Regions from separate parts of the Shewanella sp. SM87 genome, predicted to be linked through region 2. Evidence: riboswitches for the same ligand, from Rfam matches in the RefSeq annotation. Region 2 holds a riboswitch; the other holds the start of a gene.
What was found. A riboswitch is a leader RNA that binds a small molecule or an ion and turns the genes downstream of it on or off. The one in region 2 is predicted to bind cyclic di-GMP.

Region 1 (7,433 bases), on a different contig from region 2:
AGGTTGCAAATAGGCCCTATTTTGGCCGTTGATTTGGGCGCAATCACCTAGCGCATAAATATGGGCATCGTTGGTTTGTAAGCATTCGTTAACGACGATACCTTTATTGACCTCTAGCCCCGCATGCTGGGCAAGTTGACTGTTAGGGAGAAGTCCCGCTGCACAGATAACCGCATCACAAATAAACCGCTGGTCATTATCTAGGCACACAGAGATACTGCCATCTTGGTGTTGCAGTTGGCTGACTCGGGTTTGCAATTGCACTGTGACGTTATACTGCTTTAGTACAGCGGTCAGTTTGTGGCTTAACATTTCGGGTAGCATATTCGGCATTAAGCTCGCTTGTGGATCGACCAAAAACACTTGCTTACCTGCAGTTGCTAAGTCCATTGCCAGTTCAACTCCGACCAAACCAGCACCGATAACCAGTACTCTCCTCGCGCCATGGATGTCTGCTTCGCAGGCCTGATACTCCATTAAGCTGTTAACTGTGTGGATGATATCGACGCCATCCCCCTCTATAGGTGGAATAAAGGGTCGTGCACCCGTGGCAAGCACTAATTTTTTGTACGCAATTTCGCGTCCTTGATGGCAACAGACTACCTGACGAACTTTATCTATTTTTATGACTTCACAGTGATTTATTACATCAATTTGTTGCTCATGTGCAAATTCAGTCGCGGTCAATTTTATGAGGTCTGACGCCATTTTTTTAAGGCTAAACACATGGCTTAAATCTGGTTTATGGTATTCGTCACCAGAGTCGGCTGTGATAACTGTAATCGGTTGTTCGCGGTTTAAACGTCGCAGTGTTTTGACTAGCTGATATGCCGCGAATCCACTGCCGATAATGACGATAGGTTTAGACATTAGTCACCTCATTTTTTATGATAGCGAAAACGCTTTTACCTAGGCCACATTCGGGACAGAGGAAGTCTTCGGCCACTTGAGTCCAAGGTGTGCCAGCAATGACATCTTGATTAGGCTCTCCTTTTTCAGGGTCGTAAACCCATTGGCAAACGGTGCAAATCATTGATTGTGTATCATTTAATTCGCACGCTTTTGTTGCAATCGGTGCCGTCACAGGGACGTTATTAGTAGCAGTATTTTCAGCTATTTGACTGGCTGTGGTGGCTTGGTTAGGTTTTGACATGACTTGATTAATGATAGAGCGACTATTAGCACTATCGAGGGGACGCAATGCCCATTCTCGCGCGATTCGCTGGCCGTGCTGACGGCATTCTTGCATCGCATCTCGATCGGGACGCCATTTGACTTTTAATCCCACTGAGGTTTCAAAACCAGCATCCATCAAACGAGTGTGAATTCTATCGACTGCGCCGCCATTCCAGCCATAACTACCAAAAGCTGCCGCCTTTTTATTGCGAAAACGCAGGCCCGTAATTTCTTCAAGCATGGCGGCAATTTTAGGCATCATCACATTATTCATGGTGGATGAGCCGACTAAAATACCTTTTGACCTAAATGCCTGTGCAAGGATTTCGTTTTTATCATGACGTGCGACGTTATACACTTTTACCGCTACATTGGGGTCAACATCATGGATACCTTGAGCAATACCGTCGGCCATCATGCGAGTATTATTGGACATAGAGTCGTAGAAAATCGTGATGCGGTCTTCTTGATAAGCGTCGGCCCAAGCTAAATATTGGTGAATAATTTGGGCTGGATTATCACGCCACACAATGCCATGTGAAGTTGCGATCATATCTACAGGTAAATTAAAGCTTAATACTTCGTGAATTTTAGCCGTCACTAGGCTGCTAAAGGGCGTTAAAATGTTTGAGTAGTACCGTAGGCATTGTTCCATTAATTCATTTTGATCAACCTCATCATTGAATAAATGTTCGTCGCAATAGTGTTGGCCAAAGGCATCGTTACTGAATAAAACCGCATCTTCGGTGAGGTATGTCATCATGCTATCTGGCCAATGCAACATAGGTGCTTCGATAAATATCAGTTGCTTACCATTGCCTATCGCTAAACTATCCCCTGTTTTTACGGTAATGAAATTCCATTCTGGGTGGTGGTGATGTCCTACAATGGAGTCGACCGCATTTTCACTGCAGTAAATTGGAGTGTTAGGAATTTTGGCCATTAATGCAGTCAGGGCGCCTGAGTGGTCTTCCTCTGCATGGTTCATCACAATATAGTCTATGTCGGTTAGATTAATTTCAGCTTCAAGATTTTGTAAGAATTGCTGGCTAAACCGATGATCAACTGTATCAATTAACACGGTTTTTTCTTCACGGATAAGGTAGCTATTGTAGCTTGTGCCTTTAGTTATCTTGTACTCAGTACCATGAAAATCTTGCACTTCCCAATCGCGTTGGCCCACCCAGTGGATATTGTTTTTTACATGAATAGTCATAAATACACCTGTGATAATTAATAATGAATGCGCTACGTAAATCTTGCTTATTTAGTTAAATCTCTTATTGCACTCACTATGCCAACATTATAAGGTGTTGATTTTTATTGGTATTAACGTATTTCAACATTTGAAATTACTTGCTGGTGTCATAATGACAATTTGATATTTGTCAAATTGACATTACACTGTTGTCAATATGACTTTATTTGACTGTGGATGTGCTATGAGTGCCCATGCTGATTTAACTCAGTTAGCCTTAGATTTAACTGTCGGCGTGTCGACGCAAGACAGATTTGAGCGTTTGTTGGCAGTGGTCAGGCGGCGTGTCAATTGTGATGCTGCGGCATTATTGGCATTTCGGGAGCAGCAATTTGTCCCCTTGGCGATAGATGGGCTCTTTGCCGAAGTGTTAGGGCGGCGCTTTCAAATTAGTGAACATCCGAGATTAGAGGCTATCGCCCGTGCTGGCGATGTGGTTCGTTTCCCGGCCGACAGTGAACTTCCCGATCCGTATGATGGTTTAATTCCACATCATAGTGCGAACTTACATGTACATGCTTGCATTGGTTTACCACTAATCGCGAACGATCGCTTAATTGGGGCGCTCACCATTGATGGTTTCAACCCTCATCAGTTTGATGGTTTTAGTGATAGCGAGTTGCGTGTGATCAGTGCACTGGCCGCAGCCAGTCTTAATACTGCGTTATTGATGCAACAGCTAGAATCCCAAGTTGTTGAAGTTTCCAATGGCACTGAGGTGCTCAATCGTCCTGCTAGTCAGCAGGAGATCATAGGGCAATCCACACAGATCCAATCGCTAAAGCAGCAGATAAGTGCCGTGGCAGGCACGGATTTATCGGTATTAATTACCGGCGAAACTGGCGTGGGTAAGGAGTTAGTGGCCGCGGCGATACATAATCAATCGACCAGAGCCGATAAATCACTTATCTATTTGAACTGCGCTGCATTGCCGGAGTCCGTCGCCGAAAGCGAGTTATTTGGACATGTAAAAGGGGCATTTACGGGGGCAATCAGTCATAGGCAAGGCAAGTTTGAACTCGCTGACAAGGGGACCTTGTTTTTAGATGAAATCGGGGAGCTTCCCTTGGGGCTGCAAGCTAAGTTATTGAGGGTTTTACAATACGGTGAATTACAGCGAGTGGGCAGTGATAAGAGCCTAAAAGTGAATACTCGGATTATTGCCGCCACTAATCGAATTTTGCACCAAGAGGCAACGGAAGGGCGCTTTCGTTTCGATCTTTACCATAGGTTGAGCGTGTTTCCTATCCACGTAGCACCATTAAGAGAGCGTGGGCAAGATATTGTCATGCTGACAGGTTTTTTTCTTGAACGTTGTAAAGCGAAGTTAGGACTCACCCATATCAATATCACACCCGCAGCGCAGCAGTTATTAGAGCAATACACATGGCCGGGTAATGTGCGTGAGCTAGAGCATGCGATACACAGGGCTGCGGTGTTGGCGAAAGCCGAGCTAAAAACGACTTACATCAGCTTAAGTAATAAACATTTTCAGCTCGATTCTTTGATGAATCAAGCACACAGAACAGTCGACGAAGATAGGCCATCAGATGCCGCAACGCCAGCCAGTGAATTAGCATTTAGGTCTGAGTCGGCCTGTCGTGAGGGACAATCGCAAGATAATTCCAGTGTTATGCTGGGGCTTAAGGCTGCGACTGAGAGATATCAGCGTCAACTTATTCGCCAAGTTTTAGCCGCGAATCAACAAAATTGGGCTGCGTGTGCAAGAATATTGCAAATCGATACAGGTAATTTGCACCGACTTGCAAAACGGTTAGGTTTAAAAGAATAAAATATTGCGTGAAGAAATTTTATTCTGCAGCAAAACCACAGCCTCGATTCTTAGAAGAACAGTGTTGCTACGCCTAAGAGTGCGAACAATACGGCGCAGCCACGGTGTATCCACAACATAGGTAATTTTTCGGCGCTGAAGTGGCCTGCGATCACTACGGGTACGTTAGCAAGCAGCATGCCTAAGGTTGTGCCTGCAACCACCATAGTTAATGAATCGTATTTTGCGGCTAATACCACAGTTGCGATTTGTGTTTTATCCCCCATTTCGGCGATAAAAAACAGGATAAAGGTGGCGAGAAAGGGGCCCATTTTATAGAAACGGCTCTCTTCTGCATCGACTTTATCGGGGATTAACACCCAAAGAGCGATTGCAAAGAAGGACGCGGCCACTAAATAACGTGCAAGATCTGGGCTTACCCAGTTAATGGCCCATTGGCCAATCCAAGCTGCGGCAAAATGGTTAAATAATGTCGACAGCAAAATACCTAAAATAATGGCGGTTTTATTTTTAAATCTTGCGGCGAGGATTAGTGCAAGTAATTGAGTTTTATCACCAATTTCGGCGATAGCAACCGTAAAGGTTGAGGCAAGTAGGGCTTCCAAGTGTGATCCTTTAGGGGTGGTTATGACATAAGCACAATAAACCGTCCACCCCTAGGTGCGGTCATTGTGCTCAGGTCTTGCTGGGCAAATCTATGATTTGCTGTGAACACCATGGCATGTTGCCAAGTATGTTGATGTTCACCCTAGATGACGATGGCTCGAAATCCAGTTAGCTACTCCCCCGAAGCGAGGTGGGCATTATACCTAGGTAAGATTTAGTTTCAAGCACGAGTTTATAACAGTAGGTGCTGATAAATGTTTGACGGGTGTCAGAAAAATACCGATTCACATTCTGTAACTTAATGAATATAAATGAATTATTTTTTGACAACGTTGTCTTTTGTTGCTAATTTAGCCAAGTCATTTCTACTTGGTTACATACTGTTAACTCGTAGTGACTCAATGATAACGACTGTATTTGGCAAACTAATTGAAAAGTTAGGACGCAAAGCTTCCGGTCTAAGGTTGTAAATGGATTTTTTAGTGAACTAAGATAGCGGAGTTGCCGCAGAATTCGATTTCTGTGAAAGATAAACGACTGCTGTTTAATGCTGTTGTTTGCCCAAATACCACTTTTATATCTAAGCCTATCATTATGTTTAGGATGATAGGCAATCAATGGAGTGCATTAAAGTGGCAAATCCTACTGTTTTTTCCCCTATTTCTAAATTGAGTTTATTGGCCGCGGCAGTAATGGCGACGAATGCGTTTGTGAGTATCTCTGCGCAGGCGCACGGTTATGTTGTGGCACCTGAATCGCGTTCATATGCCTGTAAAACAGGTAAAAATGCCAATTGTGGTGCGGTGCAATGGGAGCCACAAAGTGTTGAGGGGCCATCGGGTTTTCCTGAATCAGGTCCTGCTGATGGCAAACTGGCGAGTGCTGGCAATGGTGCTTTTTCACCTTTGGATGAACAAAGCCCGAGCCGTTGGGCAAAGACGGATATTAAAGCGGGCTGGAATAAATTCAGTTGGCAGTTCACAGCAAATCATGTCACCCGTAATTGGCGTTACTATTTAACTCGCCAAGATTGGAACCCAAACCAAGCTTTGAGCCGAGCGAGCTTTGACTTAGCCCCCTTTTGCGTAGTTGATGGTGGCATGGAACAGCCGCCTAAGTTAGTGACCCATGACTGTTACGTGCCAGAAGGTCGCAGTGGTTATCAAGTGATCTTGGCCGTGTGGGAAGTGGGAGATACGACGAATAGTTTCTACAATGCTATCGATGTGAACTTGGGCTCGGGTCCTATTGTGCCGAGTGAATGGCAAGATGTGGGGGATATCAATCCGTCACTCGATCTAAAAGCAGGCGATAAAGTGATGACCCGGGTGTTTGACGCCAATGGTGAGCAAACGGCTAAGCAAACAGTCATTACCATTAGTGATGCGACTCAAGGTGATAAACAAAATTGGCCTTTCCTATTAGCAAGCGCGATTAATGCCCAGCAGGCCCAGTTAAAAGCGGGACAAAAAAATGCATCGGGTGTGATTGAGCCTGTGTATGGCAAAAACGACATTTTTACAGCGAAAAACTCAGGTATTGAGCGTGTCGAAGTAGGATTTGATTTAGCTCCTGCTCCGGGCAACAGCTTAGAGGTCACTTCACTTGCCGACGATTATCAAATTATCGACGGTGCGGCGAAGGTCAGCTTTGATGTGACCAGTAACGCCGAGATGCTAGTGTCAGCGTATTTGTTTAGCCATGATGGCACCGCGGCAGGTTTTGTGAGCCAAACTGTTAACAATACCAGTGCGAGCTTAGTGTTAGACGTCGTTGAGCCTAAAGCTGGGCATTATCATTTGCAGGTAAAAGCTGAGCCTAAACAAGGTGATGTTATTCAGCAGAACTTTGATCTCTTCTTAAAGGATCAAGCTCCTGCACCAGAAGCTGATTTTGTATTCCCAGCAGGCGTGAAAGGTTACGTTGCAGGTACTACAGTGTTACAGCCTAAAAATGGCAAAGTGTATCAATGTAAGCCATTCCCTTATAGCGGCTATTGCGTGCAGTGGTCGGCTTCTGCCACAGGATTTGAGCCAGGTGTTGGCGCTTCTTGGGCTATGGCGTGGACTGAGCTGTAAATTAACATTTTGAGTTAATCAATTCTCAACATGATGTGATTGGGCTTAAACATATTCGCTGTGTTTAAGCCCTTTTTGTCTGCATCGGATGGAAAAAGACCGGCTTTATTTTGATTCGAGCCTAATACAAGATTACAGGTATTCTCAACAAAGGTAGCGATTTTGTTGGCTTGTTTATTTTCGTTTATCACAGCGCTATTAAGTTGTTACCGTACCGTTTGCTACCCTTCTTTGTTCACAACTGGCTTGCCCACTGGGTTTGGCTCTGTTAATGTCCCAAACTATCTATTTAATCGATGCTTATATCGGTACATTCATTTGGGCTATCACAATTGAAAGTCATGCCATTTTTCAATAATCGATTTAGTTAGCCTCAATGGCTACTGGGTTGAAACATTCAAAAGCTATTGGGGCCAATTGATCTGCTAGGTCGAGATCTGATTGGATGCTTTAAGTGATGTGTCGCTTATTTCGATTTAAGACGCAAGGCTTTATCGGTTCAAATCTTACTCAAATAAAATAA
Region 2 (7,433 bases):
TAATTATTGAAGGCAAAGGTCAGCATTTCGACCCTGAATTAGTCGATTGTTTTATGGCAATTCATCAGGACTTTGAAGTGTTGTCTAAAGCATCGCTGGATGATGCTTACCAGCCGATGGCACAACCTACTATGGTTTAGCGATTCATGTTTTTAAATCGTGTTTTGAAATCATGGTTTTGAAATAAGACGTGGGTTTTAAAACACACTGATAGCGCTAAAAAAACGCCCAATGCTAATTGCCTTGGGCGTTCTATTTTATAGCGCGTAAGTGACTAAAATAACGACTTAAATTGCTACTTATCAGCGGAGTGCTAAATTGCTTTAGTCACTTGAGTTAACCAAGCCAATTCATCCCCTGACATCAACGGAGAAAGTGTATTGAATACTTGCTGATGATAAGCATTAAACCAGTCTATTTCCCCTTGCGTTAACAGGCTCTTATCAATAAGGCGTGCATCCATAGGGATCATAGTCAGTGCATCGAACTCATATATCTCACGCTCAGCCCCTTTAAGTGCTTCACAGTGTTGCACTACGACGAGGTTTTCTAGGCGAATACCGAAATCGTCGGCGCGGTAGTAACCCGGCTCGTTGGAAAGCACCATGCCTGGCATCAGGGCAATAGCGTTAACATTCTTGCCTATGCGCTGCGGACCTTCGTGCACACTTAAAAAATGACCCACACCATGGCCTGTACCGTGATCGTAATCAAAACCATGTTGCCATAAATATTGGCGGGCGAAGGCGTCGAGCTGCTGGCCTGAAGTACCTTTTGGGAAGCGAGCTTGGTCTAGCGCGATATGACCTTTTAGCACCAGCGTGACCATTTTTTTATGCTCATCGGTCACTTCACCAATCGCAATAGTACGGGTCACATCTGTGGTGCCGTCAATATACTGAGCGCCAGAATCCACTAAGTAGATGCTATCCATTGTCATCATGGCTGGTGTGCCATTGTTGTGATTGTAATGGCACATAGCGGCATTAGGACCGGCAGCTGAAATCGTGTCGAAACTTGGCTCGCGGTAACGCTCATCTTCTAGGCGAAAGCTTTCCAATTTATCCGCAAGGGTGCCTTCATCGTGCATGCGATTGGCCGCCACTTCGGCATCGAGCCATGCAAGGAATCGACTCACTGCGACGCCATCGCGGATATGACAGGCACGCATGCCAGCCAGTTCTGCGGCGTTTTTCTGCGCTTTAGGTAAAGCGACAGGATCGATTCCAGCTATCAATTTTGCTCCTGCCTCACGGGCAATGTTTTGTGCCCAAGCGTTTGCAGAATTCGGATCGGCCAGTAGTTTTACATCCTGCATGCTGGCGAGTGTATCGGCAAGAGATGCCTCGCCCTTAAAGCTTACGCCAGCGCCAACATGCTCCTCAATGCCCTCTGGGAGTTTGCTTAAATCGGTGAAAATCTGCATATCACCATTGGCGTGGAGCAGGGCACAGCCGAGTACAACGGGTAGTCGCGGTACATCATTGCCGCGAATGTTGAGTAGCCAGCAGAAAGAATCTAAGGCGGCGATTAAGGCAACATCACCACCGGCTTTTTTTACTAAGGCACCAATTTCAATGCGTTTTTGCAGGCTGGTTTTACCTGCACTCTCGTTGCTAAACAAAGTGATAGGCGCGTTCGACTGTGCTGGCCGATTCTGCCAATGCAAATCGATGGGGTTTTGTTCAACTGCAACTAATTCGATTTGGGATTTATTTAAGGTTGCTTTGGCATTGTCATACCAAGCTAAGGTGTGTAAGCGCGCATCGAAACCAACGCGAGACCCTGCTGGTAGCGTGTCACATAACCACTCAATTTGTGGTGTATCGGTTAGGCTTTCATAACTGAAAAGTGTGGCATCGACTTGCAAACGAACTTGAACCGTATAGCGGCCATCGGTAAATATTGCGGCTTTATCTTTCAATACGATAGCCATACCCGCCGAACCGGTAAAGTTGGTTGCCCAGTACAAACGTTCGTTATGTGCCGGCACATATTCGCCCAGATATTCGTCGGCACGGGGAATAATAAAAGCATCGAGATTAGCAGATGTTAATTCGTTACGAATAGCACCGAGACGGTTAGCGATTGATTGTGACATAAGGGCTCCAATTAAGACTGGCATGCTATGCGAGTCGGTAGGCGAAGATCGCCTAAGGATGAATGGTTTATACCCAAACAACCTGAAGATGCAGGATTCAGCGGTAATTTAACGCACTTTAGGCAAGGCGGTTATTTGCAGACCTAGTGGGCTAAGTTAAAAATAACCAACGCAGTATAAAGTGCGTTAAAAACCGCCGGGACGGAGCGTCTAGGGCACTTCACTTCCGTGTTGCATCAATTCAAAAGGTAGCCGACATTCTGTCATTGATACGCCTTGAATTGAAGCACCCTAGGCGCTCTGAAACTCGTATCTTCAGGTAGCTTGGGTATATGTTGATTTGAGTTTTAACCGGCTCGGATTATCGCAAGTCTAGCGCGCTAGATGCAAGGGTAGCGAATAAAGGATTTTGTATACAATCGTGAATTTGTGCAGGTAAGACGCTTGAGGTTATGGGATTTGTTGTTAATTTATTTATGTGATTTTGAGCGTGAAAAGTGAATTAAATAAAAGGTTGGTCATGTTTAATTAGGACTTATTCCTTACAAATTAGCAACTTAAGTTTTATTCAATCGCTAACATTTGGACCCTATGCTAACATTTGCCATCTCTACTCGGGGTCAGAGTGGGGCACATGTATCAGTGGAGTAAGCGATGCAAATACTAACAATAGATGTGGGCGGTACCAAAGCCCTGTTCGAACTTCAGCTCGCGGGACATACAGAACAATATAAAATCCCCACAGGTGAAGGTTTTAAAATTGAAGAGTTAAATAATCAAATTGCGGCGTTTGAACGTGATTATGATTTACAGCATTACCAACTAGCGATTGCCGTACCTGGACTGGTACAAAATAATCGTTTGGTTTCTTGTAAATCTTTACCTGGACTCAATGGATTGAGCTTCGATACAGTCAAAACCCAGGGTGAGCTTAAGTTTATCTGCAACGATATCGATGCGGGTATGCAAGCGACTTGTGATGCCAAATATGCCTGTGAATTATTGGTCATGTGCGGCACTGGGATCGGTATGTCTATTGCCTTTAATGGGCAAGTCTTTACGGGAGCGACTGGCGTGGCGGGGGAGTTGGGGCCTTGTCGCGTGATGACAGAATCTGGCGAGTTTAGTTTAGAGCAACTGGCCAGTGGCGATTCAGTACGCAGCCGCAAAATCTCCACTCAGGATGATTTATATCGCGCGGGCAGTTATCTCGGCATGGGATTAGCGTGGGCGGTTAATTTATTTAATCCCAATCGAATTTGGCTTGCTGGCGGTATGATGAATAGCGCTCCTTACTACAAAGGCTGTCTCGAAAGCTTAAAGCAAATGGCATTGAGCGCGCCCTTAGCTGAGATGAAAATCAATCGTGTCGATGATATGGAAACCTTGGTTTGCCGCGGTTTATCTGTGATGCTCGCAAGGGACTATCCCCGTGCATAAGGATAATAAATGCCCCGCGCATAAGGATCATAATGTTGCTCGACAATGGTTTGCGCCATGAATGTTTAGTGATTGAGTTTTAGCTGCATAAGCGACGTAAATTGTGAAATATAAAGCAGGACTTATGATGCCTTTGGCATATCGAGTCCTGTTTTTTTATTTTTAAAGTATTCAGATAATCCTCATTATCCAAAGTAAATATTAGCGATAGTTTAATTTGCATAATTCCTTTCTTATCAGATGGCTAGTTCTATTTACGATTTTAGCCAATAACGCAGTTGATAATATTTTGTTGCAATTTTATTTCACTTACGCTTATTCTGATATTTGCAATGACAGCGTTGTCATTGCGTGTAAAAGGCAAACCAGTTGAAAAACTGGGACGCAAAGCCTCCGGTCTAAGGGTTCGTCTGTACCTATGATAGCGGGGATACCACAGGTTTTTCTTCGTGCAGTTGTCAGTCGTTTTGCATGGTTTTAAGAGAGTGCTGTTTCCTGTCTACGCTTTGTTTGCCTTATTGATTCATATAAAAATTCAATAGGGATATCTCATGTTCAAGACTCAAATTTCAACATCAGCCTTGCTAGTGGCATCAGCGCTGGCATCTACCATCAGTGCCAGCGTTTTTGCAGCGGCGCCCGGTAAACCGACTTTAGGTTGGGGCGAAACTAAGTTCGCTATTATTGAAGTGAATCAAGCGGCTACCGCTTACAATCAATTAGTTACGGTGAAAGATGCCGCCGATGTATCCGTCAGTTGGAACCTTTGGAGTGGCGATGTGGGCAATAGCGCCCAAGTGTTACTCAACGGCAATGTAGTTTGGGAAGGCCCATCTGGCGCGTCGGGAACCGCTAACTTTAAGGTGAACAAGGGCGGCCGTTATCAGATGCAAGTACAACTGTGTAACAGCGATGGTTGTACTGCGAGTGATGTTAAACAAATCCTCGTGGCTGATACCGACGGCAGCCATTTAGTGCCACTCAATGCTCCCCTAAAAGAAAACAACCGTCCCTATGCTAATAAATCAGGCAAAGTGGTGGGAGGTTACTTTGTCGAATGGGGCGTATACGGCCGTAAATTTCCGGTCGATAAGATACCTGCGCAAAACTTAACCCATATTTTATATGGCTTTACCCCAATTTGTGGTGGTAATGGCATCAATGATAGCTTGAAAGAAATCGAAGGCAGTTTCGAAGCGTTGCAACGTGCCTGTAGTGGTCGTGGTGATTTTAAAGTTGCGATTCACGATCCTTGGGCAGCGATTCAAATACCGCAGGCGGGAGTGAGTGAGCATTCAGATCCTTACAAAGGGAACTTCGGTCAATTGATGGCACTTAAGCAAGCACATCCAGATTTGAAGATTTTACCTTCGGTCGGTGGTTGGACCCTCTCGGATCCCTTCTTTTTCTTCGGTGATAAAACCAAGCGCGATATCTTTGTCGCTTCGGTGAAAGAGTTTCTACAGACCTGGAAATTCTTCGATGGCGTAGATATCGACTGGGAATTTCCAGGGGGGAATGGCGCTAACCCAAATTTAGGTAATGCCAATGACGGTGAAACCTATGTGACTCTGATGCGTGAACTGCGGGCAATGCTTGATGAACTAAGCGCCGAAACGGGTCGTACCTATGAGCTGACCTCAGCCATTAGCGCTGGTGACGATAAAATTCAAAAAGTCGATTATCAGGCTGCTCAGCAGTACATGGATTACATCTTCTTGATGAGTTACGACTTTAATGGTGGTTGGACTAATACTGAACTCGGCCATCAAACCAATCTGTATGAAGCGAGTTGGGATCCTAATACTCGTTACACCACAGCTAATGGCGTTAATGCGCTGTTAGGCCAAGGCGTGACCCCAGGGAAAATTGTGGTCGGTGCCGCTATGTATGGCCGCGGCTGGACAGGTGTCAATGGCTACAGTGGTAATAATCCTTTCACGGGGACGGCAACGGGCAAAGTAAAAGGTACTTGGGAAGCTGGTGTGGTGGATTATCGTCAGATAGCGAATGACTACATGGGAAGCGGTTGGACTTACAGTTACGACGAAACAGCTGAGGCGCCATCTTTGTTCAAGGCATCTACTGGCGATTTAATCACTTTCGATGATGCTCGTTCAGTTAAAGCCAAGGGGCAATATGTGCTTTCTAATCAACTTGGTGGGCTTTTTGCGTGGGAACTTGATGCCGATAATGGTGACATTCTGAATGCCATGCACGAAGGTTTAGGTCATGGTGAAGGCACCACTCCGCCAGTGAATAAAGCGCCCATTGCCAATGCTGGCGCGGATGTGAATGTCACCGGTCCCGCCGATGTGACGCTCAATGGTAGCGGTTCGCGCGATCCTGAGAATAACGCGCTGACGTATCTTTGGACGCAAGTGTCTGGCCCAACTATTACCATCGCAAACGCGGATATGGCGAATGCGGCGATTCAATTGGGTGCAACATCTGCCGATGTCGTCTATGGTTTTAGCCTTAAAGTCACCGATCCTGAAGGGTTATCTGCCACAGATTCAGTGACAGTAACCAATAAGGCAGATACACCGAACCAAGCACCTGTAGTGACTCTGGCTCCGACTGCGACAGTTGAAGCGGGTAAAACCGTCAGTATAGTAGCGAGTGCCTCCGATGCAGATGGTGATGCCTTAACCTACGCTTGGACTGTGCCCGCAGGCGTGTCGGCAACCGGGCAAAATAGTGCCACGTTAGTGGTTACTGGCCCCAATGTTACCGAAGCGACCCTCTATGGTTTGAGCGTGCTGGTTTCCGATGGTGCCTTAGATGCGAGCGCATCGACTAATCTGACCGTGACGCCAAAAGTGGTCGGCGGTGGATGCGATGCAACCGATCCCAATGCCGGTAACTATCCTGCTTGGCAAACCAGTGTGGTATACAACACGGGTAATACTGTGAGTCATAGTCAGTTGGTATGGAAAGCAAAGTATTGGACGCAGGGTAATACGCCATCTCGCACCGCAGACCAATGGCTGCTACTCAGCCAAGTTGATCTCGGTTGGGATGCGGGTGTGGTGTATAACGGCGGTCAAACTGCTCGCTATAACGGTCGTGTTTGGAAGGCGAGTTACTGGACTAAAGGTGATGTACCGGGTGTTGCAGCGGTATGGGTTGATATTGGCGCGGCAACCTGTCAGTAATTATCCAAAATTTTGATATTATTGGTTAAAAAATAAAGCCCTGCGAAGATTCAGGGCTTTTTTCTTTATTAAGCGAAAGGTTTTTTTATGAATACAGCCGAATGCATTAAGACAGACTCATTGAAGACTGATTTAATCAATCTTAAGCAGTTCCACATCAAAAATTAACACAGAACCACCACCAATCTTGCCCGTGCTACGGTTACCGTAGGCGAGTTCACTGGGAATAAAAAACCGCATTTTATCGCCAACAACCATCAGCTGTACGCCCTCGGTCCAACCTTTAATCACCCGATTAAGCGGAAATGCGATGGGTTCGCCGCGATCAACCGAACTGTCAAACACAGTACCGTCAATCAAAGTGCCATGATAATGGACTGTCACTGTATCGCTGGCTTTAGGATGAACTGTGCCATCGCCCTGAGTTAATACTTGATATTGCAAACCTGAAGCTGTGGTGATCACACCTTCTTTGGTTTTGTTTTGTGTTAAAAACTCATTGCCTAAACGGATATTTTCTTGGGCGGCTTTTTGGCCGTTCATCGAGGTAAAGAAGTAAAAAATCACCCCAGCAATCACCACAACGGCAAGTAACATTTTCATATAAAGAGCACCTTAGTTAATTTTTGCCATATTATCAGTTTTTTAGCATCAGATGCTATCGGCACTCGCGTGTGCGTTGAGCGGGATATCTGGTGCTACCAGTTCAAACCGTTAAAAACTCCCTCAAGACT

Region 1: it holds a riboswitch for cyclic di-GMP, as region 2 does, so the genes downstream of both, gbpA (N-acetylglucosamine-binding protein GbpA) here and L5M11_RS02915 (glycosyl hydrolase family 18 protein) in region 2, are expected to answer to the same signal.

The regions. Positions count from the first base shown of each region.
Region 1 is NZ_JAKKSC010000010.1:25,086-32,518, forward strand. Features, by position in the region: gene norW (NADH:flavorubredoxin reductase NorW) at 1-870, opposite strand, end outside; gene norV (anaerobic nitric oxide reductase flavorubredoxin) at 863-2,392, opposite strand; gene norR (nitric oxide reductase transcriptional regulator NorR) at 2,619-4,226, shown strand; gene L5M11_RS09990 (TMEM165/GDT1 family protein) at 4,277-4,831, opposite strand; cyclic di-GMP riboswitch class I at 5,242-5,341, shown strand; gene gbpA (N-acetylglucosamine-binding protein GbpA) at 5,465-6,910, shown strand.
Region 2 is NZ_JAKKSC010000002.1:292,394-299,826, forward strand. Features, by position in the region: gene L5M11_RS02900 (HD-GYP domain-containing protein) at 1-140, shown strand, start outside; gene L5M11_RS02905 (aminopeptidase P family protein) at 314-2,101, opposite strand; gene L5M11_RS02910 (ROK family protein) at 2,756-3,541, shown strand; cyclic di-GMP riboswitch class I at 3,891-3,979, shown strand; gene L5M11_RS02915 (glycosyl hydrolase family 18 protein) at 4,093-6,699, shown strand; gene L5M11_RS02920 (FKBP-type peptidyl-prolyl cis-trans isomerase) at 6,832-7,302, opposite strand.